2 regions of the Pseudoalteromonas sp. NJ631 genome follow, and region 1 is predicted to be linked to the other one. Evidence: predicted binding sites of a transcription regulator. Region 1 holds the regulator's gene; the other holds the start of a gene.
The links. The regulator NrdR, encoded in region 1, represses ribonucleotide reductase genes. The targets are predictions, from matches to a motif close to AAACACNANATNTNGTGTTT.
Positions count from the first base shown of each region.

Region 2: the regulator NrdR is predicted to act here: its motif matches at 10,984-11,003, upstream of nrdA (class 1a ribonucleoside-diphosphate reductase subunit alpha).

Region 1 is NZ_AKXJ01000001.1:616,150-631,225, reverse strand. Features, by position in the region: gene A587_RS0103025 (sensor histidine kinase) at 1-913, opposite strand, end outside; gene A587_RS0103020 (response regulator) at 1,112-1,477, shown strand; gene thrA (bifunctional aspartate kinase/homoserine dehydrogenase I) at 1,718-4,132, shown strand; gene thrB (homoserine kinase) at 4,138-5,076, shown strand; gene thrC (threonine synthase) at 5,076-6,359, shown strand; gene glyA (serine hydroxymethyltransferase) at 6,617-7,873, shown strand; gene nrdR (transcriptional regulator NrdR) at 7,959-8,408, shown strand; gene ribD (bifunctional diaminohydroxyphosphoribosylaminopyrimidine deaminase/5-amino-6-(5-phosphoribosylamino)uracil reductase RibD) at 8,405-9,517, shown strand; gene A587_RS0102985 (riboflavin synthase) at 9,519-10,175, shown strand; gene ribBA (bifunctional 3,4-dihydroxy-2-butanone-4-phosphate synthase/GTP cyclohydrolase II) at 10,204-11,316, shown strand; gene ribH (6,7-dimethyl-8-ribityllumazine synthase) at 11,433-11,897, shown strand; gene nusB (transcription antitermination factor NusB) at 11,909-12,319, shown strand; gene thiL (thiamine-phosphate kinase) at 12,363-13,325, shown strand; gene A587_RS0102960 (phosphatidylglycerophosphatase A family protein) at 13,334-13,816, shown strand; gene A587_RS0102955 (ligand-binding sensor domain-containing diguanylate cyclase) at 13,841-15,076, shown strand, end outside.
Region 2 is NZ_AKXJ01000004.1:53,526-68,601, forward strand. Features, by position in the region: gene A587_RS0109005 (FAD-dependent oxidoreductase) at 1-1,704, shown strand, start outside; gene A587_RS0109010 (HvfX family Cu-binding RiPP maturation protein) at 1,768-2,475, shown strand; gene A587_RS0109015 (NAD(P)H nitroreductase) at 2,661-3,209, shown strand; gene upp (uracil phosphoribosyltransferase) at 3,222-3,854, shown strand; gene A587_RS0109025 (TonB-dependent receptor) at 3,962-6,415, opposite strand; gene A587_RS0109030 (YaeQ family protein) at 6,591-7,115, shown strand; gene yfaE (class I ribonucleotide reductase maintenance protein YfaE) at 7,175-7,447, opposite strand; gene nrdB (class Ia ribonucleoside-diphosphate reductase subunit beta) at 7,447-8,577, opposite strand; gene nrdA (class 1a ribonucleoside-diphosphate reductase subunit alpha) at 8,631-10,916, opposite strand; gene A587_RS0109050 (HAD family hydrolase) at 11,272-11,919, opposite strand; gene ubiG (bifunctional 2-polyprenyl-6-hydroxyphenol methylase/3-demethylubiquinol 3-O-methyltransferase UbiG) at 11,916-12,626, opposite strand; gene gyrA (DNA gyrase subunit A) at 12,892-15,076, shown strand, end outside.

The DNA.
Region 1 (15,076 bases):
TTCTTAAATCAATCTCTTCTGTGAGCGTTAATTTCTGCTTTTCTAATTCATATTTTTGTTGTTGAAGATCCATCATCGCTTGGCTTAGGTTTGAGGTCTTACGTGCGACTTCTTGTTCCAATTGAATATTATGTTGATCAAGCTTTTCATTGCTGATCAAAAGCTCTTTTTGAGTTTGATCGAGCTTTTTACGATATTCAGAGACCTTATCTATTAGCTTATTGAATGCCTCTTCCATGATCTTTAGTTCATTGCGCTCTTTTGCGCCGATATCTATTTTATGGCCATCAACGTTGTCGACCTCAAAGTCTTCAATTTGCTCGGTGAGGTCGCTTAATGGCTCGGTAAGTAGCTTTCTGAAGGCAATTAAAAATAGAATAATCAAGAAAGTCGTCTTGATCATCGCATTACCTATCAAAAAGTAGATAGAGATCATGATGCGACTAAAGACCACCTCCCGGCTAGAAAACAATGTTACATCACCGACTTGTGTTGCACGTCCCGAGAATTCAAAAATCAACGGAAATGTGTAACCAAATAAACCGGATGGTGTATCTTCGATTATTGCTTCTTCTTGAACAAGCTGTTGGCTATACAGCTCGTGAATATCTAGTGATCGGCCAAGCTGTGAAATAATCTCGCCACTGTCATCACGTACAATAATTCCTTCGATCATGGGGATCGCAAGTAGGCCTTCTGCCGTAGTAACGGTCTGCTTCGTATTGAGTTCCCAAATGGCACGGGTCAAACTGCGGCTAAAGGTTTTTTGCAGCATGGTAAGTTCATTGCGAATATAGTCTTTGGTATTGACGTATTCAGCAACGATTTGACCACATGTGACGACAAAGGTTAGAAGGAAGTAAACCGACAGCACATTGGTGAGCAATTTTTTTGAGAGGCTTTTTTGCAGCATGAATTAAGCTGAGCTCCTACGGTAAGTTCATCGCCTTTGTATAATCTGTTCTTAAAGTTAGCCAATAAATGGTTAAAAATAAATAATTATCTTCATTAATTATGCTTTTTAGCGCCTTACCTAGGAAAGTTTAATGTGTTATAAGATAGCGATATCCAGTGACCGTTTTATTAACGATAGTACAAGACTGACCACTTTATGAGTTATTCCGTCTTAGTTTGCGATGATTCGGCTGTCGCCCGTAAACAAGTCATTAAAAACTTACAGAGCAAATTAGACCTGACCTTGCACCAAGCACAGAATGGCCAGCAGGCGATTGATTTACTGAAAACTCAGCAAATAGATTTATTGTGTCTGGATTTAACCATGCCAATACTTGATGGGATTGCTGTGTTAGAGGCAATAAAAGCACACCGAATTGAATGTTTCGTGGTGGTTATTTCGGCAGATGTTCAGGCCAAGATGAAAGAAAGAGTAGCGAGTTTGGGAGCGTTAGGGTTTTTAGAAAAACCGGTTAAAGCAGAGCAGTTATTAGGATTACTGCACCAGTTTGGGATCCGATAACTTATCTATGCAAATTACAAATGTCACTATTAGAAATTTGCATAATCTATTTTGCTCTTTCGTATTGACAGCGTGGCTAAACTTCAGGCACTCTAAAATTATGAAAACGAATATTATCACTACGACCATTATTACAACCACCATCCTAACGGGATAGTGGCATAGGTCAGTGCGAGTTTGAAAAAGGCCTGTGTTCACTAAGAACACAGGCCTTTTTTGTTTTTGGAATGAGGAAAAATGATGCGAGTACTAAAATTTGGAGGGTCTTCCCTCAAAGATTTTGCCTGTTTACAAAGAGTCAGTGAGCTAGTTAAAGACCACGGCCAGCAGCAAGCGCTTGTCGTGCTGTCGGCTCCCGGTGGCATGACAGATCAGCTTGTTGAGCTTGCTGATTTGGCTGGACGAGGGGAAGCGTTTGACTCCCAGTGGCAGTCATTTACTTCCCGCAGCCAAGGCTTACACAATGAAGTGCAAGCGGTGTACGGCGGTGTTGTTGGCTGGCCTGACTTTGAATTACTTAAGAATAAATTAGATGGCGCCAAGTTACTGGGACATTGCCCAGATCAAGCAAGAGCCTATGTCATTAGTTTTGGCGAACGTATTAGCGTTGCGTTGATGGACACCATGCTGCAATCAGACTCAGTGGCGCTTAGTGCTGATGCTTGTGTAAAAACGCAGGGCGGGTATCTCGATGCCGAAGTTGACCTTAAGCTAAGTAAATTATGTTTTGCAGAGTTGGTGCGTGCCCAAGCGTCGCGTTTTTATATCATGGCAGGATTTACGGGAAGCAATGAAGCGGGCGAGCTAACAACGCTTGGTCGCAATGGTTCTGACTACTCTGCGGCAGTCGCTGCTGCATGCCTAGAAGCCGAAATCTGCCAAATCTGGACTGACGTTGATGGTGTCTACAGTGCAGATCCTCGCCTGATAAAGAAAGCGACTAAGGTCGACGTGCTATCTTATAAAGAAGCCATGGAGCTATCTTATTTTGGCGCTAAAGTGCTGCACCCAAAAACCATTTTACCTTGCGCCAAAGCAGATGTGCCTTGTGAAATTAAAAATACTCATGATCCAGAAGTGCCTGGTTCACTGATTTGTGCCCAGGGCGGCGGCGAGGCTCCAGTAAAAGCGCTTTCGAGTCTTGATAAACTGGCTATGTTGACCGTGGCAGGACCTGGGATGAAAGGCAAGGTAGGCATGGCTGCTAGGGTCTTTTCTGCACTGGCAGCAGATAATGTATCCATTGTACTTATTACGCAATCTTCTTGTGAATTCAGCATCAGTTTCTGTGTCCATGAGCAAGACTTAACACTCGCGCTGGTTGCGCTTGAACAGGCATTTGAGCTTGAAACGCAAGCAGGTTTAATTGACCCAATTGAAGTGCAACGTAACCTTGCTATCGTTACTTTGGTTGGCGACAACATGAAAGCGCACAAAGGTCTTGCGGCCAAATTCTTTGCATCACTTGCACAGGCTCAGGTGAATATTGTCGCCATCGCACAGGACTCAACAGAGAGTTCGATTTCGGCGGTGGTTGACGGTGAACTTTGCCAAGATGCAGTAAAAGTATGTCATGAAAACTTCTTCACGCATGTACCGTCCATCGATGTTTTCCTGATTGGCTGCGGTCTAGTGGGTCAAGAATTAATGAAGCAGTTTCATAAGCAACAAGCATGGCTTGAAAAACGTAATATACGCTTGAACCTCTATGGCATTGCAAACTCAAGTAAGTGTTATTTAGACCCAGAAGGCGTACCGTTTGATAACTGGGAACTGGCGCTAGAGAAAGCTGAGTCGGGCTTTGATTTACAACAGGTTAGCCAGTTTGTTAGACAAAATCATTTAATTAACCCTGTGATTGTTGATTGTAGTGCAGCTCAGTTCGTTGCCGATGGCTATTTAGACTTTCTTAATGCGGGCTTTCATGTTGTTGCGGCTAACAAAAAAGCCAATACTGGCAGCTTTGAGTATTATCAGTCACTACAGCAGGCTGCACTAGCTAAGCGCCGTCACTTTCTATACGAAACCAACGTTGGCGCCGGACTCCCTGTCTTAGACAACCTTAAATTGCTGTTTGGCGCAGGAGATGAATTGCTTTCATTCAGTGGTATTTTGTCTGGCTCGCTATCGTATATCTTTGGCGTATTGTCGGATGGTTTATCGCTATCGGAAGCGACAGAGAAAGCCAAACAAAGTGGTTTTACAGAGCCAGATCCGCGCGATGACTTATCCGGTACGGATGTCGCGCGTAAGCTGCTTATCATTGCCCGTGAATCGGGGCTGCCGTTGGAACTCAGTGATATTGAAGTTGAATCCGTATTACCTGAAGGGTTTGCTGAGGGCGCCAGTGTTGATGAATTTATGGCGCAATTACCACAATTAGATGATGCTTTCGCAGCGCGTATTGCGGCAGCAAAAGCACAAGGGCAAGTGCTGCGCTATGTCGGTTCAATCGTTGACGGTAAATGCCGCGTTGGCATTGAAGCGGTAGATAAAGAGCACGCTCTGTACGATATTCGTGATGGTGAAAACGCACTGGCTATTTTAAGTCAGTATTATCAACCAAAGCCTTTTGTGATCAGAGGTTATGGCGCGGGCGCAGAAGTAACCTCTGCAGGCGTATTTGCTGATATCCTAAAAACGCTGTCGAGGTAGGACTTATGAAAACGTTTTATGCACCAGCGTCAATGGGCAATTTTTGTGTTGGCTTTGACGCCCTTGGCGCCGCAATCCAGCCTATTGATGGCAGTTTATTGGGCGATCAGGTCAGTGTTGAAGCCGCAGAGCGTGATACGTTCAATTGTATTGGTCCATATGCAGAAAAGCTCTCCGCCGATCCTAAAGACAATTTGGCGTTTCAGTGTTTACAGCACTTCAAACTGCATGTGGCACCAAACATGCCAGCGGTTGCTATGACCTTATATAAGGGCCTTCCTGTTGGTTCAGGTTTAGGCTCTAGCGCTTGCTCTGTGGTTGCCGCTTTTGCTGCACTCAATGATTTTGCCAATACGCAATTAAGTCAAGAGGCGCTCATTGAATTGATGGCCGACTTTGAAGCAAAGGTCAGTGGCGGTCGTCACTACGACAACATCACGCCATGCTACCTTGGTGGACTACAACTGACGGCAGACTGCATTCCAAGTAAAGCAATCAGTGTTGCGCATGATGAGAGCTGGTTTTATGTTATTGCATATCCTGGCTTTGCCTTGAATACTGCGAAAGCAAGGCAAGCACTACCACAGCAATTTTCTTTGCATGATACGGTGGAATTTGCCCAGCGACTCTCGGGCTTTTGTTTATTGATGCAGTCAGGTCAATTTGACAAAGCACTGTCGATGATGAAAGACAGCATTGCCGAGGAAGCGAGAGCGCCACTCATTGCCGGCTTTAGTGAAGCAAAAGACGCGCTACCAGCCCTAGGTGCCGAGCTGGTGAGTATTTCAGGGGCAGGGCCCACATTATTTGCTATTTGTAAGTCAGAGCAACAGGCAAATGCAGTGCAGCAATGGTTGCAACAAAACTACATTAATGAAGCGGGTTTTAGCCATGTTTGCCGATTAGATATGCTTGGCACAAGAGAATTAAAGGATCAAAAGTAATGAAATTAGTGAATTTAAAAGACGAACAGCAGATAGTCTCATTCGTTGAAGCGGTAAAAATCGGTTTAGGTCGTAACCAGGGGGTTTTTTTTCCTCCTACATTTGAGCGTATTGCGGATGTTGATGCACTACTTGAATTACCTTTTGCTGAGCGTAGTGCCAAGGTATTACATCACCTTATTGGTGATGAACTACCACAAGATACGCTCGATGCGATGGTAAAACGCGCCTTTAATTTCCCAGCTAAGTTAGTCGAAGTTGCTAAAAATCAGCATTGTTTAGAGCTTTTTCATGGACCAACACTGGCATTTAAGGACTTTGGCGGCCGCTTTATGGCTGAATGCATTAGCATGTTTAATCAAGGTGAGCGCGTGACTATCCTCACGGCAACAAGTGGCGATACTGGCGCCGCCGTTGCCCATGCCTTTTACGAAAAAGAAAATGTCGATGTGGTGATCCTTTACCCTCATGGCAAGATTTCCCTTGCCCAACAAAAGCTATTTACAACACTTGGGAAAAACATTCATTGTTATGCTGTAGATGGCAGCTTTGATGACTGCCAAGCGATGGTAAAGTCTGCATTCCTTGATGACGAAGTAAAGCAAAAGCTTGGTCTTAATTCAGCTAACTCCATCAACATCAGCCGTTTAGTGGCGCAAGTGTGTTATTACTTTGAAGCGCTAGCGCAATTACCTAAGTCGCAGCGTGATAAAGTGCATGTTTCAGTGCCAAGTGGTAACTTCGGTAATGTCTGTGCGGCGATGATTGCGGCCGCGATTGGACTGCCTATTGCCAAGTTAAGTGCCACGACAAACCAAAATGACACTGTACCCCGTTATATTGCCTCGGGTGAGTGGCAACCAAACGACACTTTGGAGTCACTCTCTAATGCGATGGACGTGAGTAAACCTAATAACTGGCCTCGTGTTGAAATCATGCTAGATAGAGAGGATTTTAACAAACATGACTTTTATTCACGTTCGGTGACGGAAGCGCGAACTCAGACAGTAATGCAAGAATTACATGATAAAGGTTACTTGGCTGAGCCACATACTGCGATAGCCTACGAAGGATTAGCGCTGGACTCTCAAGCGGATGAAACCGGAATTTTCCTTGCCACTGCGCATCCTGCGAAGTTTAAGGAATCTGTAGAAGGTGTTTTAAATCAGAAACTTGACATGCCAAAACCGTTGGTCGATGCATTGCAAAAACCATGTTTGGCAGAGCCGCTTAGTGCAGATTATGATGCTTTGAAGGCAGCAATGTTAGCAAAACTCAACTAAATCAGAGAGCCTGTCTGAGTGGGTAGAACGCCCACTCAGATAAGGTCAATTTCAAGACTATATTAGCTTTTCAAATACAACTTAGGTTGTCTTATTTAAAATATTAATGTTTAAATAAAAAAATATCATCGCGATAGGGGTGTGAAATAAATTCAATCCCTGCTTAAATATGCCCATGCTGATTTCATAGGCAAACTGGTTATCTTGTGATGCTAGATTGTCTTTAAAAATACCCTTACGTTTACCTAGGAGAAACCATGTTAGAACGTAACATGAATATTGCAGATTTTGACCCAGAACTATTTGCAGCGATTGAAGCAGAAACTTCACGTCAAGAAGAGCACATCGAGCTTATCGCTTCTGAGAACTACTGTAGCCCACGTGTACTTGAAGCGCAGGGTTCTCAGCTAACAAACAAGTATGCTGAAGGTTACCCAGGTAAGCGTTATTACGGTGGTTGTGAGCACGTTGATGTGGTTGAGCAACTCGCGATTGACCGTGCCAATGCGCTATTTGGTTCGACTTACGCAAACGTTCAGCCTCACGCTGGCTCACAAGCAAACGCGGCGGTATTCCAAGCGCTACTTCAGCCACATGACACTGTGCTAGGTATGAGCCTTGCTCACGGTGGTCACTTAACGCACGGTTCACACGTAAACTTCTCTGGTAAAACGTACAATGCTATTCAGTACGGTCTAAACGAAGAAACTGGCGAAATCGATTACGCGCAAGTTGAAGCGTTAGCACTTGAGCACAAGCCAAAAATGATCATCGGTGGTTTCTCTGCGTACTCAGGTATCGTTGACTGGGCTAAGTTCCGCGAAATCGCTGATAAAGTAGGCGCTTACCTACTTGTTGATATGGCGCACGTTGCAGGTCTTGTTGCCGCTGGTATTTACCCAAGCCCAGTGCCTCATGCACACGTTGTAACAACAACAACGCACAAAACGCTAGCGGGTCCTCGTGGTGGTCTTATCATCTCTGCTTGTGATGATGAAGAAATCTACAAGAAGCTAAACTCTGCTGTATTCCCTGGTGGTCAAGGTGGTCCTCTATGTCACGTTATCGCTGCGAAAGCGGTTGCGTTCAAAGAAGCACTACAGCCAGAGTTCAAGTCATACCAAGAGCAAGTGGTTAAAAATGCACAAGCTATGGTTGCGGTACTTCAGGAGCGTGGTTATAAAGTGGTTTCTGGCAAAACTGAAAACCACCTGTTCCTACTTGACCTGATTGATAAAGACATCACAGGTAAAGATGCGGATGCAGCGCTTGGCCGTGCAAACATCACAGTAAACAAAAACTCTGTACCAAACGATCCACGTTCACCGTTCGTTACTTCTGGTCTGCGTATCGGTTCTCCTGCGATCACTCGCCGTGGCTTTAAAGAGGCTGAGTCGAAAGAGCTTGCTGGCTGGATCTGTGACGTACTAGACAACATCAATGATGAGTCTGTACAGGCACAAGTGAAAGAAAAAGTAAAAGCAATTTGCGCTAAATTACCTGTTTACGCATAATTTCGCTCACAAAAAAGCAGTTTTTTGTTATGATTAAGGCCGCATTCAAGCGGCCTTTTTTGTTTTTGAGTCAACGAGAGCGTCTATGCATTGTCCATTCTGTACAGCCAAAGATACCAAAGTGATAGATTCACGTTTGGTTGCTTCCGGCCACCAAGTCCGTCGCCGTCGTGAGTGTATTTTATGCCACGAACGCTTTACCACTTTTGAAGGTGCTGAGCTCTTAATGCCGCGCGTAATAAAGCAAGATGGAACCAGAGAGCCTTTCAATGAAGATAAGTTACTCAATGGCATGCACCGAGCGCTGGAAAAGCGCCCCGTCAGCACAGAACAAATAGAAGAAGTGGTACACCAGATTAAATCTCAAATTCGTGGTACGGGCGAACGTGAAGTACCAAGCGACATGATTGGAGAATGTATTATGGAAGCCCTCAAAAAGCTCGATAAAGTGGCTTATGTGCGATTTGCTTCGGTATATCGCTCTTTCGAAGATATTCGTGAGTTTGGTGAAGAAATTGCGAGGTTGGGGGATTGAGCCAGTTCACAGCGCAAGATCATGATTACATGAGCCGTGCAATCACGCTTGCAAAGCGCGGTAAATACACCACAACACCCAATCCAAACGTCGGCTGTGTGATCGTAAAAGACGGTGAAATCGTCGGCGAAGGCGCGCACTTAAAAGCAGGTGAAGGCCATGCTGAAGTGCATGCGCTTAAGCAAGCTGGAGCTAAAGCCGCTGGTGCGACTGCCTATGTAACGCTTGAGCCATGTAGTCACTATGGCAGAACGCCGCCGTGTGCTAAAGGTCTGATCGACGCAGGCGTCAGCAGAGTGGTTGCAGCTATGGTTGATCCTAACCCACAAGTTGCAGGGCGCGGATTGGCAATGTTAGAGGCCGCGGGAATTGCAACGGCTTTTGGTTTGCTAGAGCCACAAGCAAGGGCGCTAAATACTGGTTTCTTGAAGCGAATGGAGTATGGGTTGCCGTTCGTGACCTGTAAGCTTGCCGCTTCTCTTGATGGCAAAACTGCATTAAACAATGGCCAGAGCAAGTGGATCACCTCAGCGGCAGCGCGCTTAGATGTGCAGCGCCACCGTGCGCAAAGCTGCGTGGTCTTGACCGGGGCCGATACGGTTATGGTAGACAATGCCAGACTCAATGTTCGTGAAGAGTTTTTGCAAGACACCGATTATCCTCAACCTGAGCTACGCCAGCCGATACGTGCGATTATTGACTCACAAAATCGTCTGACACCAGATCTTGCGTTATTTAAAATCGCATCTCCGGTGATTATTTTTCGCCGTACTATTGATAATTCAGCGCAATGGCCTCATTTCGTAGAGCAAATTGTCGTGCCTGAAATCAACGGTAAGCTCGACCTAAAAGCCGTGCTCAACAAGCTGGCTGAAAAGCACTGTAATTATGTTTGGCTTGAGGCTGGCGCCACCCTTGCGGGGGTAATGCATGAACAAGGGCTAATTGATGAATATATCATCTATTTGGCACCGAAAATAATTGGCGCTGGAAAAGGGCTGTTTAACACCACACCACTGAGTGCCATGTCGCAAATACCAGAGTTAGTGTTTGGCGACGTTTGCCAAGTGGGGCCTGATCTCAAACTTATCGCGACTAAAGAGAAGTAAAATGTTTACAGGTATTATCGAAGCAACAGGAACATTAACTCAATTGCAGCTCAAGGGCGGCGATTTAATTGTTCGTGTAACCACGACATCTCTTGATATGAGCGATGTAAACTTGGGTGATAGCATTGCCACTAACGGGGTCTGCCTGACCGTAACTGAGAAGTTTCATGATGGCTTCAAAGCCGATGTTTCTAACGAAACCTTAAGTTTGACGCGTTTTGCCGAGTACAAACAAGGCCAAAAGGTCAATCTTGAAAAGGCACTGCAGCCGATTTCACGCCTAGGTGGTCATTTGGTTTCTGGCCATGTGGATGGTATCGCTGAAGTGGTAGAGATAACCGCTAATGCCAGAGCGACTGATTATTGGCTAGCTGCGCCGTCATCGCTAATGAAGTATATTCCGTATAAAGGCTCGGTTGCCATTGATGGTATCAGTTTGACGGTCAATGCCGTGGAACAAAATCGCTTTAAACTGACCATTGTGCCTCACACGGCGCAAGAAACGACGATTGCAGGTTTTCAAGTCGGGTCAAAACTAAACTTAGAGGTTGATCAAATCGCCCGCTACCTCGAAAGACTAATTCAGGGTGAGCCAAGCGCTGCCAGCGAGTCCACTCTCACAACCAGTCTATTGGCGAAAGCTGGCTTTATAAAGTAGCCACAGACAAAGTAAAAATGGGAAAACTATGAGTTTAAATAGTGCTGAGGAAATCATCGCGGACATTAAAGCCGGTAAAATGGTTATTTTGATGGATGATGAAGACCGAGAAAATGAAGGTGATCTGATCATTGCAGCAGAGCACATTACACCAGATGCAATTAATTTCATGGCAACATATGGTCGCGGGTTAATCTGTTTAACCATGACACAGGAGCGCTGTGAGCAGCTGAACTTGCCACTAATGGTGAAAACCAATGGCGCTCAGTTCTCTACCAACTTTACTTTGTCTATTGAAGCTGCGAAAGGCGTAACTACTGGGATTTCAGCGGCAGATCGTGCTCGTACAGTGCAAGCTGCAGTTGCCAAAGGTGCAGTGCCTGAAGATATCGTACAACCTGGTCATATCTTCCCAATCATGGCGCAACCAGGCGGCGTTTTAACGCGTGCAGGTCATACTGAAGCTGGATGTGATTTAGCACGTTTGGCGGGATTGGAGCCTGCATCTGTGATTGTTGAAATTCTCAATCCAGACGGCACTATGGCACGCCGCCCACAACTAGAAGTATTTGCAAAAGAACACGATATTAAAATCGGCACCATTGCTGATTTAATTGAGTATCGTAACTTAAACGAAACTACTATCGAAAAAGTAGCAGAGTGTAAACTGCCTACTGAGTTCGGTGAGTTTAATCTGGTGACGTACAAAGACACCATTGATAATCAACTTCACTATGCGATGGTTAAGGGCGAGATCAAATCGGAAGAAGCCAATTTAGTGCGTGTGCATTTGCAAAGCACGTTTAACGATATTCTTCATTCAGATCGCAGTGCGGATAGAAGCTGGACGCTGCAAAGTGCCATGAAGCACATCGCTGACAACGAAGGTGTATTAGTCATTCTTGGTAAGCAAGAACACAGCGAAGAAATGGAAGCGCTAGTTAAGGCGTTTGCTGCGGAAGATGCGGGCGAACAGGTGAACTACCGTAAATTCCAAGGTACTTCGCGCACCGTAGGTGTGGGGTCGCAAATTTTGGCTGATTTAGGCATTCAGAAAATGCGCCTAATGAGTCTACCGAAAAAATATCATGCACTGTCTGGTTTCCACTTAGAAGTGGTTGAATACGTCGAACCAAAATAATTCCAAAATGCCAAATTGATCGCAATCGCCTATATTCTGGTAGTAGGCGATTGCCACATTACTGTGCTATCATGCGCCTCAATTTGGCAATTGCTCATACAGATTAGGAACATCTAATGAAAGTAATCGAAGGTAATAAATACGCTCCTGGCAAAAAATTTGCCATTGTCATTTCACGTTTTAACGATTTTATCGGTAGCAGCTTACTTGAAGGCGCTGTAGATGAATTAAAACGTACCGGTGGTGTTAGCGATGAAGACATCACGGTTGTATATGTACCGGGAGCGGTTGAACTACCACTAGCAGCAAAACGCGTTGCGATGAAAAAAGAGCACGACGCGATTATTGCGCTAGGTGTGATTATTCGTGGTGGTACACCACACTTCGATTTAGTTGCTAACGAGTCTAACAAAGGCTTAGCTAGCGTTTCATTAGATTATGACATCCCTGTTGCTTTTGGTGTACTTACCACTGAAAGCATTGAGCAAGCTATCGAGCGCGCGGGCACTAAAATGGGCAACAAAGGGGGAGAAGCCGCCCTTGGAGCTCTAGAAATGGTGAACGTGCTAGAGCAAATTTAAGAGGAATCTCAGTGAAACCAGCAGCTAGACGCAAAGCACGTGTACTTGCTTTACAAGCTATTTATTCTTGGCAGCTAAGTGGTAACCCAATTGCCGATATCGAACAGCAAATGCTGATCGAAAACGACGTAACGAAAGTCGATGTGGAATACTTCAAAGACTTAGCGCGTGGTGTTGTTGTTAACCAAAAGCAGCTAGACGAAGCAATTCGTCCGCATTTAGCTCGTCCACTTGAAGAATTGGATATGGTTGAGCTTGCCGTGTTACGTGTTAGTGCTTATGAGCTTAAATTCCGTGAAGATGTGCCATACAAAGTGGCTATCAACGAAGGTATTGAGTTAGCGAAAATGTTTGGCGCTGAAGAAAGCCACAAATTCGTTAACGGTGTACTAGACAAAGCGGTTAAGTTTATTCGCAAATAAGCTTTACTATAGGAATAGCCGGCCTTGGCCGGCTTTTTTGTGTATGAAAGAATTTGAGCTAATCAATCACTACTTTAAAGGCCGTGGCATTATTCGTCGAGATGTAGAGCTTGGGATCGGTGATGACTGCGCCTTAGTTTCAGTTCCTGCTGGCAATCAGCTTGCGGTAACAACGGATACGCTAGTTGCGGGTGTGCATTTTTTTGAAGATATTCCACCTCGGGCACTTGGTCACCGTGTGATCGCGGTAAACCTTAGCGACTTAGCTGCAATGGGGGCGGAACCTACTTGGGTGTCGCTTGGTTTAACGTTACCTAGCGCTGACTTGGAGTGGTTAGAGGCCTTCACCGAAGGCATGCATGAAATCGCTGAGTACTATAACGTACAAGTAATAGGTGGCGATACAACGCAAGGTCCATTGACTATCACTGTATGTGCAAAAGGTATTGTACCAACTGGTAAAGCACTCAAGCGCTCAGGTGCGCGAGTGGGTGATTGGATTTATGTAACAGGTCCGCTTGGTGACGCAGGGCTTGCTATTGAAGCGCGAAAGCAAGGCTGGACGCTTGAGCCAAAACACTACAAAGCAGCGCTTGAAAAGTTTCACTATCCTGCGCCACGAGTTGCTGCGGGTCAAGTACTCAGAGGCCTTGCTACCTCTGCAATCGATATCTCAGACGGTTTACTTGCGGATCTTAAGCATATTTTACGTAGCTCGTTAGTTGGCGCTAAGATAAATGCCGATAAAGTCCCACAGTCTGATGCGCTGCGCTCAAGTCTTGATGAAGATGCACGCATGCGGCTCGCGCTCGGTTTTGGTGATGACTACGAGTTACTCTTCACGGTCAATGATAATAACAAAAATGCCGTGGAAACTAGATTGAAGCAATATGGTGTTGAGCCAGTTTGCATTGGCCAAATTACGGCTAATAATGGCGAAATTCAATTGCTCAAAAAAGGTCAACCTTACCAGCTCGCAGGGCTTGGTTTTGAGCATTTTAGCTAGGAGTTGGTTTGGCTAAGCAGTATGTATTTAATTTAAAGAAGCCGCATCAACTCTTTGCACTCGGGTTTGGTCTTGGTTTAGCGAAAAAAGCACCTGGTACTTTTGGTACCTTCGCTGCATTACCGTTTATTTTTGCAACCCAAGGTGCACCAATTTGGCTGCAATGTCTTGTTGCGATTGTCATGACGTTATTTGGGATCTGGGTGTGTGGTAAAACAGCAGACGATGTTAATGTTCATGACCATCCAGCCATTGTCTGGGATGAAGTGGCAGGCTTTTATATTACCATGATAGGGGCGGCACTTAGCTGGCAGTCATTAATCGTTGGCTTTATTTTGTTCCGCTTTTTCGATATTTTGAAGCCGGGTCCGATAAGATGGCTCGATAAACGTTTGCATGGTGGCTCGGGGATTATGCTAGATGATGTATTAGCTGGCATTTTTTCATTGATTTGCGTGCAAGCTTTGTTTAAAACTGGCATTTTAGTCTAACTGTGCTGATGTGATGGAATCGAGATGACAAGGCTATTGTTTTTCATTTTCACTTTGCTGCTACCAATTAAGAGTTTTGCGGCGATAGATGATTACGTAGTTAAACAGTGGAATATCCAAAGTGGATTACCGTCACAAAGCGTTAAGAGTGTCGTTCAAGACAATCAGGGCTACATTTGGCTCGGAACTCAGTTTGGCTTAAGTCGGTTTGACGGTCATCAATTCCAAAACTTCAATACCCAAAATACCGAGTTTTTAAATAGCAATGCCATTAATAAATTGGTGGTAGACCGATTTGGCATGCTCTGGGTTGGCACACGTCGAGGATTGTTAAGACTCAACCCTAAAACCTTAGAAGCTCGACGTTTCGATCTGCAGGGGCCTGTACGGGATATCTTGCAAGATGAAGATGGCGGGATCTGGATTGCTGCGAATGGTCTGTATTATGTTTCTGCGAAAAAGCTGACGTTAGCCGCTAATAACATCGAACAAAGTACGTTAGATGTTACCCAAATCAATCAAATTGTAGGTTCCGTGACTAAAATGGCGCTGGTGCCAGATGGTATTTGGTTGGTAAATGAGCGTCACTTACTTAAAATCAGCGAATCAAGCAATCGCACTGGCGATGGGGTTCGGCTTGAATTGGCAAGTAAAGTGTCATTACCTGAACAGTTAGCACAAACCATCATACATGACTTAGCTTGGGTCGATGGTAAGTTGTTCTTAGCATCAGAGCTGGGCGCCTATTTTCTAGATATTGATGAAGTACTACGTCGTTACCAAGAAGTGGGTAACAATGCGGTATATAAGTTTCTTAACGATAAGGAAGGTGGCCTGTGGGTTTCCACTTATGGGCGATTGTTATACCGACAAAATAATGGCATTTGGCAAGCTGTTGAGCCAATTCAACTAGATCAGAGCATCTGGTTTGCCGATATTTTTATGGATAACGATAATAATATCTGGCTTGCTAGTTTAAATGAGGGACTTTGGCTTGCTCACTCAGGTAAGGTTGAGCGTCATCATATCGGCCAACGGACAAATCAAGCTATCTCAGCAATTACTCAAGGCTCCAATGGTCAATTGTGGGTAGCTAGCAGAGAAGGTCTTGGAATTATTGGGTTAAATGATAGTTATCAACCCGTGCTCACAAGTGCTCAGTTAAATCGCTCTGTAATACACGACTTAGAATTTATCGGTGAAAAGCTCATTCTTGGTACTGACCGTGGTGCGCTTATTTACGAAGATGGCACACTGCAA
Region 2 (15,076 bases), on a different contig from region 1:
GTACATAAACATGGTGGCAAAATTTGTCTACAGTTACTACATGCAGGGCGCTATGCTTATCATCCATTCAACACTGCACCTAGTGCGATTAAAGCGCCGATTAATCCATATAAACCAAAAGCAATGAGCTTAAGCGCGATCAAAGGTACGATTAAAGACTTTGCTCACTCAGCTAAATTAGCCGAAAAAGCAGGCTACGATGGCGTGGAGATCATGGGCTCAGAAGGCTACTTAATCAATGAGTTTATGGCGGGGCATACCAATAAGCGTACTGATGAGTATGGTGGTAGCTTAGAAAACAGAATGCGATTGGCAACCGATATTGTAAAAGCGGTTAGAGCAAAAGTGAGCGATAAGTTCATTATCGTTTTTCGTCTGTCGGTCATGGACTTAATCCCAAATGGCTCAACACCAGAAGAAGTTGTGCTTCAAGCCAAAGCGTTGGTCGCGGCAGGTGTGGATATTCTTAACACCGGTATTGGTTGGCACGAAGCGCGTGTTCCAACAATTGCGTCCATGGTGCCTCCTGGTGCCTATCGTGAAGCGTCACATAGATTAAAACAAGCCGTTGATATACCTGTTGTAGCAGTAAATAGGATTAACACCCCAGATCTTGCTAATGACATCTTAGTTAAAGGAGATGCCGATCTTATTTCTATGGCGCGTCCGTTACTCGCTGATCCTGAATTCTTTAACAAATATCAAGAGCAGCGCTCGGCGCAAATCAATATTTGCATCGGTTGTAATCAGGGTTGTTTAGACCATGTATTTAAAGGCAAACGAGCAACATGTTTGGTGAATCCACAAGCGGGATTTGAATTGGATTATCCACTTCAAAGTGCCCAAAGGAAAAAACAAGTACTCGTTGTTGGGGCAGGACCAGCTGGACTGTCTGTAAGTTATTATCTCGCTAAAAAAGGCCATCAAGTTAAGCTGATTGATAAAGGTAGCGAACTTGGTGGTCAGTTTAATTTAGCGATGCGAATACCAGGTAAAGAAGACTTCCAACATACGCTTAAATACTATGTCAGCGAAATAAATCGCTTAGGTGTTGAGCTTTGCCTAAATACACCATACGAAGAAACAATGGCAAGTGCGTTTGATGATGTGGTATTTGCAACGGGTGTAAGTCCACGGATGTCGAAAATTGAATGCGCAGATGGGAAACGTGTGTTTGCCTATGACGAAGTTATTAAGGGTGAAGTAGAATTAGGTAATAAAATTGCTATTTTAGGCGCAGGTGGTATTGGCTTTGACATGGTAGCGTTTTTAACTGAACAGCGAGAACAAACGATTCCTGATTTTAAATCTCAATGGGGAATAGAATGCGAAGCGCAACCATCACAAGAGAAAAGACCGATTTATATGTTAAAACGCTCTGAAGGACGTTTTGGTAAAGACTTAGGTAAGACCACTGGCTGGATCCACAGAGCTGTTGCAAAACATCACAATGTTCAGCAAATTGCAGAATGCGAATATATCAGCTTTGATAATCAAGGTTTGACTGTAAGAGTAGCAGGTGAAGAACAGCTGTTAGATGTAGATACAGTCATTGCTTGTATTGGACAAGTTTCTAACGATAGCTTGTTCGATAAAGAGGCACTACCTGAAAATCAGCACGTTATTGGTGGTGCTAAACTGGCGGCAGCGATTGATGCTAAGCGAGCGATTGCAGAGGCACTTCAGGTAGCAAGAAAGATCTAACGAAATAATCCAACCCAATCTGCGGTCTATACTGATAATTCAAACATCAACTATGGACCGCATATGCTTGCCAACCTACTAAAGCCGTATCGGCAACTACAACATTTATCTCAACATTTTTCTGGTATCGCGCCATTACTCATGCGCCTTATTCTCGCGCCAATTATGATCATCGCAGGTTACAATAAATTAAATTTGTCTAATCCAGACGCGACATTTTTACAACGCCTCCTCGCCGATCCCAATATTGTCGCATGGTTTGGCAATAGTGAATGGGGCTTAGGTTTACCTTTCCCTGACTTGCTTGCGTTTCTCGCCGCTTGGACGGAGTTTTTAGGTGGTTGGTTGGTTTTGTTTGGCCTGCTTACTCGTTTAGTGTCTATTCCGCTCATGGTGACTATGGTTGTTGCTGCAACTACGGTGCATTTGGAGCATGGTTGGTTTTCGGTAACACCAACAAATCCTGATACTAGCGCCGCTAAAGTATTAGATTGGCTCGGCTTTGACGAAGCCAAAGTGAGTTTAGAAAATAGCGTAGCAGCAAAGCAACGTTTGGATTTAATTAAAGAGATAGTCGAAGAAAATGGCAGACCGAATTATCTCTACGAAAAAGGCAGTATTGTTATTTTAAACAATGGAATTGAATTTGCGGCAACTTACTTTGTATTACTACTTTCACTATTTTTTACCGGTGGTGGACGTTATGTCAGTGTCGACTATTGGTTGAGGATACTTATTGATAGGAAACAACGCGATTTACTTCCAGAGTAAAACGAAATATTGCAAGGATGCTATTCAGAAATCCGTGATGTCGCGTGGTCGAATTTAAGGGAAAATGTTAGACTACAAGCCACGTAATACCAATTTGCTTAAGTATTTGGTCTATTTCGAGACACGTAATAAGTCAAATTGGTATAATTCACGGCCATTTTGAAGGCACAACACGGGATGAGTTAATGGACGCCATAGAATTACTCTTAACACGCCAGTCAGATAGCAATCTGTCTTTTCCTGGACCTAATCCGGCTCAGTTAGAAATCATTAAAAAAGCAGCACTAAAAGTGCCAGATCATGGTGGCTTAACACCGTTCAGATTTATTACAGTAGAAGAAAAAGGCCGTGAAAAGCTAGGTGAAATCTACTATCAAGCGGCGGTAAAAGAGCAGCAAGAACAACGAATAATAGATAGAGCGAGACAGTTACCAGAGCGCGCGCCAATGTTGATCATCGCAATATCTCCTTATCAAGAACATCCAAAAGTGCCTCGTATTGAGCAAATTCAAAGTGCAGGCTGTAGTGTACTTGCTATGCAGCAAGCGGCTTTTTCACAGGGGTTGTCTGGTGTGTGGCGAACGGGCTACTTTGCCCAGAGTCCAGAAGTGAAAAAGCAACTTGGTCTCGATGAAAAAGATGAAATCGTTGGCTATCTTTATTTAGGCACGCCTACGGTGCAATGTACTAAGCCTATAAGACACAAACCAGAAGATTTCTTTAGCAGTTTATAAGGATACGCAGCCATGGCATTACATGTAATTGATCACCCATTAGTTCAGCATAAACTTGGACTCTTGCGAGAGCAGGGTATATCAACCAAAAATTTTCGCGAAATTGTCTCGGAAGTTGGCAACTTACTCACTTATGAAGCAACAAAAGATTTGACGTTGAGCGATCAGGTCATCTCTGCTTGGGACGGTAACGAGTTAACAGTTAAAAGGCTGACGGGCAAAAAGATCACCTTAGTGCCAATTTTAAGAGCGGGTTTGGGGATGCTAGATGGCATACTGCAGTTGATCCCGGCAGCTAAAGTAAGTGTTGTGGGTTTGCAGCGTAACGAAGAAACACTTGAGCCTGTGCCTTATTTTGAGAAGTTGGTGGGCAATATCGATGCCAGACTTGCATTAGTTATTGATCCAATGCTTGCGACAGGTGGCTCACTGATTGCTACTATCGACATGCTAAAAAAAGCAGGTTCAAAAGAGATCAGAGCGATTGTACTTGTGGCAGCGCCAGAGGGAGTAAAGCTGGTGGAAGAAGCGCATCCAGATGTTGAAATTTATACCGCTTCGCTGGATAGTCATCTAAATGAAAAAGGATATATAGTCCCAGGGCTTGGTGATGCTGGTGACAAAATCTTTGGTACTCGCGCATAACTTACTGATTTAATGTCATGAAATTGAGGTATCACAGTTTCAAGTTAAATAAAAAAGCTACCTATAAGAGGTAGCTTTTTGGTTTCTATAAAAGAAAGGAATCGGTATTAAAAGTAGCCTCTGATACCAAGCTTAATGTTACGACCTGGAAGTGGGGCTTGCTCTTTGATAAACGAGCTATGCACAAAGCCGAGTTCATTAGTCAAATTATCAAGGTTAACATAACCAACCATGTCACTGCCCATAAACTCAAAGTCATAGTTAAATGACATATCCACTAACGTATAGCCCTTAGTTTCACTTTCATAGCTGGCGATGTTGTCTTGCTTGAAGTAATGCGTCACTGTGAAGTTAGCTGTTAAGTTCTCGTAACTGTGTTCGTAATCAAGACCTAGCTTGTTACTTGGGATACGTGGTAAATATTCGTCGTTATCTAACTTGGCTGTTAGCGAGTCACCAAACACTTTAACGCGTGCAAAGTTGCTTAATTTGTAATGGGCATCAAACTCAAGACCGTATAGTTTGGCATCACTGCTTTCAAACTTAAACACTGGAACAGCGCCTTCATGTTCGTGATCTGCCACTTCTAAACCGTGCTCTGGACTATAGATATAGTCTGTTAATGCTTGATAGTAGAAGTTTTCGATGTCGTTATAGAAGAAGTTAACGGTATAGCCAAAGTCACCTGAGAACTTTCTAAAGCTGATGTCTAAGTTGTTTGATGTCTCTTGTTCAATATCTTGTGGCTCAAAGTGTAAATGATCGCCTTCTAGCTCATAACCAAGCCCTAGTTCATAGGTGCTGGTTGCGATATGAATACCATTTGAAAGAAGTTCCGCGGTTAATGGTGCGCGCTCCGAGCGAGACAGCGAAACAGCAACGTTTTGACCTTCAGCAAAGTCGTACACACCACCAATAGATAAGCTTAGATTAGTCATTTCTAGGTCATAAGAAATAAACCCATTATCTAAGTTACCACTATGGTCGTGGTCGTGTTCACCTTCATGGTCATGGTCATGGTCATGGTCGTTTTCGTACGCTTCCAGTTGGTTACCTTTACTTGATAGCTGGTAGTCTTCGATTCGAGCACCTAACTCAAGCGTAAAATCTCCAAAGCGACGTTCTTCAAGGATATAAAGTGCGTGCGTTTTGGTATTGGTCGATGGTGTAAAAGCTTCTTCACCGTTCGCGGCGTAATCGCTGTCGGAGAAATGATAACCGACAGTGCCGTGCCACTCTCCTAAGCGGTGCTCCGCCGTTAAGCGTAACTCAGTTGTATCATTCTCAAATACAGTACCAATATTTCCATCTTCAATTTCAGCGTGTTCATAATCGGTGTAGCCGACACGTAGACCAACAGATTCAAGCCAATCACTGTGTACTGCATAATTTACAAGCCCTTGCCAACGATCTTGCTTTACTCGAGCAAATACGGATTCTTCTTCGTGGTCATGTCCTTCTTCTTCATGTTCGTGATCATGGTCATGACCAATATGAGAGTGAGCAGGAATGCCATAGTCCGTATCAACACGGCCATACGAGAAACCAACGGTCAGATGATCGCCAACATAACTTGTACCTAAGTTAAATTGCTCAGAGTCGATAAAGGTATTATCGACGCGATTGGCGTACTCTGTTTCATGCTCTTCTGCTTCGTGGGCATGATCTTCGCCTTCATGTTCATGCTCGTGTTCTTCATGTTCGTCATGAGGTAGCGCAAAATTTGGGGTTTCATAGTCACCACCTTTACGCTTAACGCCATCGAAATGGAAGTTAAAGCCGTCAAAGCCTGATTCTAATAACACCGCAAAGGTATTGGTATTTGAGTTGGTATCATGGCTATAGTCGGCAGCGCCCTGAAGGCTTTCGATCACATCAGTAGGAATACGATTATCAACGACATTAACCACACCACCTATTGCACCTGAGCCGTATAGTAGGGTAGCTGGGCCTCTTAGCACTTCAATCTGTTGCGCTGCTAGCGAATCGTTAGTGTTGGCATGGTCAGGACCAACGCGCGAGGCATCACTACTGTCTAACCCATTTTGCGTGATTTTGACCCTCGGTCCATCTAAGCCACGGATGATTGGGCTTGAACTCACCGGACCAAAGTAACTAGCATTGATCCCTGGTTGGCCTTTTAGTGTTTCACCCAGTGTGGGTTTTGCACGGTTTTTTAGTTCATCACCGCTTAATACACTCACTGGAGAGGTCATTTCCATACTATTTTTGTGCAGGGCAGAAGAATAAACAACTATGCTCTCAACGGACGTTGGTGTTAGCTCAACACGTACGAAACCTTGTTCTTCGGTAACATTAATACGATGGTCTAAGTAGTTTGGCTTTGAGATATGAAGCTGCGAGTCAGCATCAAGCTCAATCGTAAATTGGCCAAATTTATCTGACTTTACCGATTTGCTTTTGCCATGAAGGTGGATAGTGGCGTTACTGAGCGGTTGGTTGTTTGCATCAACCACTTTACCTGTTAGTTGTGCAGCATAAGCTGGCGCTGCACCTATTATTGAAATTAATGCGCTGGCGATAAGAGACTGCTTGAACATATTTTTATTACCACGAGTTAGGTTATGTATTGAACGAGTGAGCCTATTCGGCTAATAGAGTGATAATATAACACTACAAATTTGGAGGATCAATAACGTTATACTATAACTTAGTTATTGTTGAAATTAGAATTACAACTATAGTTAAGGAACAAGTCAAAGTGAGCACAACATAATGAATAAGCCATTTGTTTTCAAGGCAAGGATTAAGGTTGCTGACTTATTTCACCATAGCCACCATGAAGAAGCGTTTACTACTGCCATGTTGTCAAAAGAAAGTAGCGAGCACTTTGCGATGAAACTGCTTGGGATCTGCGCACTATCTTTTGATAAGCCGGCAAAGTGGAGAAAGGCGGAGAAAAAATATTGGCCGGATGTATGGCTAGAAGATGACAACGAACAGGTTGAAGTCGCTTTGTTTATTGGTACCTTAGAAGTCGATGAGATACTCAAGTATGAAAAGCTTTATACTAAGGTTGTGGTGTTGTGTGCTGGCGGTGAGCAATGGTTTGAAGAGCGTCGAGCGCAATTACAGTTTATTGGATCTTTCTCTGTGTTTAGTATTCCCACGGACTTTGTAGCTGAATTGTGTGAAATGCTGACGCGAAGTTTGCATTGGGATGTGATTTTTGAAAATGGGGCGATGAGTGTTACTGATAGTGAACACTATATTCGTACTCAAATTACCAAGCTGATTTAAGGCATTAGTTAGGGATAACGGCTGTTAGAGAACAAATTACTATCTCGTGTTTTGGTTATTTACGGCAACTCTATTTTAATATGGCTTGTGGGTCTGCTACAGCACAATAAAATTTCCCCATCTCTCACAAAAGCAAGTGGTTCGTTCGCGTACTGTGTTTGTCCCTCGATGAGTTTGGCGCGGCAGGCGCCGCAAAAACCCTCGCGACATTGATAGGGGACTTCAATATTTGCGGCTTCAAGGGTTTCGAGTATCGAAGACGAAGAAGCCACATATTTCAGTGGCTCCTCAATATTCTCAACCTGAATTAGGAAGGAAGGCTTTTCAACCATTACAGGTCGAAATCGCCAAAGTCAGAGGCATCAACTTCAGAGTCGATTTGTCCAACAAGGTATGAGCTGATCTCAGCTTCCTGTGGTGCAACCTGAACATTGTCAGAAACAAGCCAAGCATTGATCCACGGAATAGGATTCGATTTGGTCTCAAATTGCGTTGGTAAACCAACTGCTGCCATACGAATATTTGTGATGTACTCAACGTATTGACACAAAATATCTTTGTTTAGGCCAATCATTGAACCGTCTTTAAACAGGTACTCAGCCCATTCTTTTTCTTGCTCAGCTGCTTCAACAAACATCTTAATCGCTTCGTCACGGCATTGTGCTGCCACGATAGACATTTCTGGATCGTCTTTGCCTTCTTGCATGATATTCAGCATATGCTGTGTGCCAGACAAATGAAGCGCCTCATCACGAGCAATCAGCTTGATGATCTTTGCATTACCTTCCATAAGCTCTCGCTCAGCAAAAGCAAATGAGCAAGCAAAGCTCACGTAGAAGCGGATCGCTTCTAAGATGTTTACCGACATGATGCAAAGGTACAGAAGCTTTTTCAGCTCAAACAAGTTAATGACGACCGTTGTGCCGTTAATTTCATGTTTGCCTTCACCGTACTGATTATAAAGGCTTACCTTTTCAATCAGTTCGTCGTAATACTTGGTCACTGCATCCGCACGTTCAACAATTTTGTCATTGCCCACGATGTCGTCAAAGATCACTTCTGGGTTTTGCGTCACATTACGAATAATGTGAGTGTAAGAGCGACTGTGAATAGTTTCACTAAACGCCCAAGTTTCGATCCAAGTTTCAAGTTCAGGGATGGAAACGATCGGCAAAAGTGCAACGTTCGGAGAGCGACCTTGAACACTGTCTAGCAACGTTTGATATTTTAGGTTGCTCAAAAAGATATGTCTTTCGTGCTCAGGGAGTGCTTGGAAGTCCAATCTATCCTTACTTACGTCTACTTCTTCTGGACGCCAGAAAAACGATAATTGCTTTTCAATTAGCTTTTCGAAAATAGGGAATTTCTGTTGGTCGTAGCGAGATACATTAACAGTTTGCCCGAAAAACATCGGTTCTTTTAATTGGTCGTTATGATTTCTGCTAAACGTAGAATATGCCATAAATGTGTTACTCAATACCTAAAAAAGCGGGTGAAGACCACCCGCATAAAAAGTTATATCTTACAAGCGCCGCCTTCACAGCCATCGTCTTCTGCTTCTGGTTTCAACTCATCTTGAGCATCCGAAGCACCGTCGCGGGTATTATGGTAGTAAAGTGTCTTAACACCAAGTTTGTACGCGGTGAGTAAGTCTTTTAGCAATAGCTTCATAGGAACTTTACCCGCTTCAAACTTACTTGGATCATAATTGGTATTTGCAGAGATAGTTTGATCGATGAACTTCTGCATAATACCAACTAGCGCAAGGTAACCATCGTTAGATGGAATATCCCAAAGTAGCTCATAGTTGTCTTTGAGGCGGTCGTACTCTGGTACAACTTGCTTCAAGATACCATCTTTACTCGCTTTGACACTGATATGGCCACGAGGTGGTTCAATGCCGTTTGTCGCATTTGAAATTTGCGATGATGTTTCCGATGGCATCAAGGCTGACAACGTTGAGTTACGCATACCGTGTTCTTGGATATTTGCTCTTAATGCATCCCAGTCAAGGTGTAATGGCTCTTCACAGACTTTATCAAGGTCACGCTTATAGGTATCTATTGGCATGATACCTTGTGAATAAGTCGTCTCGTTAAACTTAGGACAAGCGCCGCGCTCTTTTGCCAGTTCATTCGATGCTTTCATCAGATAGTATTGGATCGCTTCAAATGTTCTGTGTGTTAGGCCGTTAGCGCTACCGTCTGAGTACTTAACACCGTTCTTTGCAAGATAATAAGCAAAGTTAATCACACCGATACCCAGTGTACGGCGTCCCATCGTTGCATTGTACGCAGCAGGAACAGGGTAGTCTTGATAGTCTAATAGGTTATCAAGTGCGCGAACCGCAAGCTCTGCTAACTCTTCTAGCTCATCTAGAGACTTGATGGCACCTAAGTTAAATGCTGAAAGCGTACAAAGTGCAATTTCACCTTCAGGGTCATTTACATGGCTTAACGGCTTCGTTGGTAGTGCAATTTCAAGACATAGATTTGACTGGCGGATCGGTGCAACCTTAGAGTCAAACGGGCTGTGCGTATTACAGTGGTCAACGTTTTGTAGATAAATACGACCAGTGCTCGCACGCTCTTGTGCAAACATTGAGAATAATTCAATCGCTTTAATGCGTTTCTTACGAATAGATTCATCTTGCTCGTACTTAACATACAGTTCTTCGAATTTATCTTGATCTTCAAAGAATGCGTCGTAAAGACCTGGCACGTCTGATGGACTAAATAGCGTGATATAGTCGTCTTTAATTAGGCGGCTATACATGGTTTTGTTGAACTGCACGCCATAATCTAAATGACGCACGCGGTTTTCTTCAACACCACGGTTATTTTTTAGTACTAATAGGTTTTCAACTTCAAGATGCCAAAGCGGGTAGAATAGGGTCGCTGCGCCACCACGCACACCGCCTTGAGAACAGCTTTTAACAGCCGTTTGGAAGTGCTTATAAAACGGAATACATCCTGTGTGGTACGCTTCACCATTTCTGATTGGGCTACCTAGTGCACGAATACGACCAGCGTTGATACCAATACCAGCGCGCTGACTGACGTATTTTACAATCGCAGAAGAAGTTGCGTTGATTGAATCTAGGCTATCGGCACATTCAATCAGTACGCATGAGCTAAACTGACGTGTCGGCGTACGAACACCCGCCATAATTGGCGTTGGTAATGAAATTTTGAATGTTGAAACCGCATCGTAGAATCGCTTAATGTAATCTAGACGCGTTTCTTTCGGGTAGTTTGCAAACAGGCTTGCAGCAACAAGAACATATAAGAACTGCGCACTTTCATAGATCTCGCCTGTTACGCGGTTTTGTACAAGGTACTTACCTTCCAACTGCTTAACGGCTGCATAGCTGAAGTTCATATCTCGGCTATGGTCGATGTAGCTATTTAGCTCATCAAACTCTGCCTTTGTGTAGTCAGTGAGAAGGTGCTGATCATAGCGCTTGTCTTCAACCAGCTTTACCACGTGGTCGTGTAAGTGCGGCGGCTCAAAACAGCCATAGGCTTTCTTACGCAAGTGGAAAATAGCCAAACGAGCGGCTAGATACTGATAATCTGGAGACTCTTTTGAGATCAGATCGGCTGCAGCTTTAATAATCGTTTCGTGGATATCACCAGTACGAATACCGTCATAAAACTGGATGTGTGACTTTAATTCAACCTGAGAAACTGAGACGTTATCTAGGCCTTCTGCCGCCCATGTAATGACACGATGGATCTTATCTAGATCTAACGGTTCTTTGCGACCGTTTCTTTTGCATACAGATAGCTGTTGGTTCATGTTATGTGCCTGTATTCCTTAGGAACGCGCTTTAGATATCGCACGAATATAAAATTGTTTAGCAAACCACCACTATATATGGTGCCCTAGTGGCTAGGGATCACAAGATAGTGGGGTTGACGTGAATTTGCAAGAGAACAACTCGGGCAGAATTGTGGATAAGTTTGGGATAATTTATTTATGTAAGTATCCACTAACCTATGACAATCCACTTATCTGCCCACAAAGAAAAATCAACAAAAAGATGATGCTTTTCAGCAAAAATAAAAAAAAATTCTAACTGATTTTTTTCTACACAAATTCGTATCTATTATAGCAAAAACACAATATATGGTGTTTTATTTTTCTATCGGCACTAAATATGCGATAACGTGTCTAGCGGGTTAGTAAGATAGAGATCCGCATGCCAAGACTTAGCTTCAGCTTCAGATGGAATGAATCCCCACATTGCTGCTGCACTAATCATTTTTGCGGATTTTGCAGCAATAATGTCTCGTTCAGCATCGCCAATATAAATACACTGCTCTGGTGAAACCCCCAATTTTGACGCTACCAACAGTAAAGGCTCGGGATGAGGTTTGGCCACCGCCAGTGTATCTCCGCATACTACTGTCTCGATCTTTGCAAGTTCAGGGATCTGTTTTAGTAGCGGAAGTGTTAAAAACTCAGGCTTGTTTGTCATGATCCCAACCTGAATCTCTTTTTCTAGAAGTGCCGCTAATAACTCACCAATTTGCGCAAAGCATTGGGAATGTACTGATAAATTCTCCAGGTAGTAGTCGAGCACACCCTGACGTAAAACCTTAGTGTCGTAGTGCTTTAGTGACTCACCAAATCCTACCTGCAACATCGCTGCTACGCCGTTTGAAATCGCACTGCTATATACCTGTTTGCCGACAGTAGGCATTTTATTAGCAGTTAAAACGTGGTTTAGTGCAGCGCCCAAATCATCACTGGTATCCAGCAAGGTGCCGTCTAAATCAAATAGTACCGCTTGGATCATGCCAGCTTCTCAAAGTGTAGAATGTAGTTAACTGAAACGTCTTTAGTTAAGGTAAATGTTTTGCCGATAGGGTTGTAGTTAATCCCTGTCGCCGCTCTAACTTTGAGGTCGTACTTTTCAGCCCAATCAATTAAGGTCGAAGGGCGAATAAACTTATCATGCTCATGCGTGCCTTCAGGAACCATTTTAAGCAGTTTTTCTGCGGCGACGATAGCCAGTAAATACGCTTTTGTGGTTTTGTTTAAGGTAGAAAAAAATACATGACCACCAGGCTTAACTAGCTGTGCGACTGAACGAATAATGGATTCTGGGTCTGGCACGTGTTCTAGCATTTCCATGCAAGTTACTACATCGAATTCACTTTGGTGTATGGCTGCGAATTCTTCCGCTGGCACTTTTTGATAGTCTACGTTAACGCCGACCTCTAATGCGTGAAGCTTTGCAACGTTAAGCGGCTCTTGCCCCATATCGATACCGGTTGCATTTGCACCCAGCTTAGCCATGCTTTCTGTTAAAATCCCACCACCACAACCGACATCCAATACTGTTTTTGCGAATAGGCCTTCACACTTATCGTTAATAAAGTCCAACCTCAAAGGGTTAATGTCGTGTAATGGTTTAAATTCTCCCTCTCGGTCCCACCAGCGCTCTGCTATTTCTTCAAATTTAGCGATTTCATTAGGGTCTACATTTTGATGTTCGGTCATAAAAAACTTCCTCGTCGAATTGAGCGCATTATAAAGGGGATTAGATAAAAATAGCACCTGTAAAACGGTAAAAAGTGTGTTAGCATGCTTGACGAATTTTATAATAAACAAAGCCCCCGCTGATACTCTGAGGCAATTCGGCTATTTTTTGAAGTGCGTTTAATTGGCGCTTCAGCAGAAAAAGCAATTTGATATTCAGATAGCATCTCAACACAAGTTGTAGTGTGACACAAAAGGGGTGGACACTGAAGGAAAGTGGAGTCAAATGTCTGATCTCGCCAATGAAATCCTGCCAGTCAATATCGAAGATGAATTAAAAAATTCATACCTAGATTATGCAATGAGTGTAATCGTAGGTCGTGCATTACCTGACGTACGTGACGGCCTAAAGCCTGTTCACCGTCGTGTATTGTTCGCGATGAATGAACTTAAAAATGACTGGAACAAACCTTATAAAAAGTCAGCTCGTGTAGTTGGTGACGTAATCGGTAAATATCACCCGCATGGTGATAGCGCGGTTTACGATACTATTGTACGTATGGCTCAGCCTTTCTCTCTACGCTATATGCTCGTAGATGGACAAGGTAACTTTGGTTCTGTCGATGGTGACTCTGCAGCTGCGATGCGTTATACCGAAGTACGTATGGCGAAAGTCGCTCACGAGTTACTTGCTGACCTTGAAAAAGAAACCGTTGATTATGTACCAAACTACGATGGTACAGAGCAAATTCCAGATGTGTTACCAACTAAAGTGCCTAACTTATTGGTGAATGGTTCATCTGGTATCGCGGTTGGTATGGCGACCAATATTCCACCTCACAACTTAACTGAGGTGATCAATGGCTGTTTGGCTGTGATCCAGAATCCAGACATCACCATTGAAGAGTTAATCGACTATATTCCGGGTCCTGATTTCCCGACTGCCGCCATCATTAGCGGTAAAAACGGCATCGAACAAGCCTATAAAACAGGCCGTGGTAAGATCTACATCCGCGCGAAAGCTGAAATCGAAGTCGATGAGAAAACAAACAAAGAAACCATCATCGTTCATGAAATTCCTTACCAGGTTAACAAAGCAAGACTAATTGAAAAGATTGCTGAACTTGTTAAAGACAAAAAGGTTGAAGGGATCAGTGCACTACGCGACGAGTCGGATAAAGACGGTATGCGTATTGTTATTGAAATCAAACGCGGTGAAGTCGGTGAGGTTGTACTAAACAACCTATACGCGCAAACACAACTACAAACTGTGTTTGGCATCAATATGGTTGCACTAGACAACAACCAGCCTAAGTGTTTCAACCTGAAAGAAATGCTTGATGCGTTTATTATTCACCGTCGTGAAGTCGTAACGCGCCGTACTGTATTTGACCTGCGTAAGGCAAGAGACCGAGCGCATACGCTTGAAGGCCTCGCAATTGCGCTAGCCAATATTGACCCAATCATTGAGCTTATTCGTAAGTCACCAACACCAGCGGAAGCGAAAGCGGCGCTAACTGCGCGAGCTTGGGATCTTGGTAACGTTAAATCAATGCTTGAGCGTACTGGTGAAGAAAATGTTGCGCGTCCAGATTGGTTAGCGGAAGAATTAGGGATCCGTGATGGTCAGTACTATTTGTCTGAGCAACAAGCCCAAGCAATCCTAGACTTAAGACTACACAAATTAACGGGTCTTGAGCACGAGAAAATTCTAGCAGAATACAAAGAACTACTCGATCTTATCGCTGAACTACTGTACATCCTTTCTACTCCAGAGCGTTTGATGGAAGTGATCCGCGATGAGTTAGTTGAAATCAAAGAAACGTATGGTGATGAGCGTCGCACAGAGATCACTGCTGCTGCGCACGATATCAGTCTAGAAGATTTGATCAACGAAGAAGACGTTGTAGTTACGCTTTCTCACGAAGGCTATGTGAAGTATCAACCTCTTAGCGATTACGAAGCTCAGCGTCGTGGTGGTAAAGGGCGATCTGCAACTAAGATGAAAGATGAAGACTTTATCGAACGTCTACTCGTTGCAAATACTCACGATACAATTCTTTGTTTCTCCACTTCTGGCCGCTTGTATTGGTTGAAAGTTTACCAGCTGCCGCTTGCATCACGTGCTGCGCGCGGTAAGCCAATTGTTAACTTGTTACCACTCGAAGCTGATGAGCGTATTACGACAATTTTACCGGTTCGTGAATACGAAGAAGATAAGTTTATCGTCATGGCAACGGCAAGTGGTATCGTTAAGAAAACACCTCTGACTGCATACAGCCGTCAGCGTGCAAGTGGTATTATTGCTATCAACTTGAACGAAGGCGATAGCCTGATCGGTGCTAATATCACTACAGGTGAAAATGACATCATGCTATTTACTGAGCATGGTAAAGTTGTACGCTTTAACGAGAAGCAGCGAGATTCAGAAACAGGTGAAGTGAAGCGCGATCCTGAAACTGGCGAAGAAA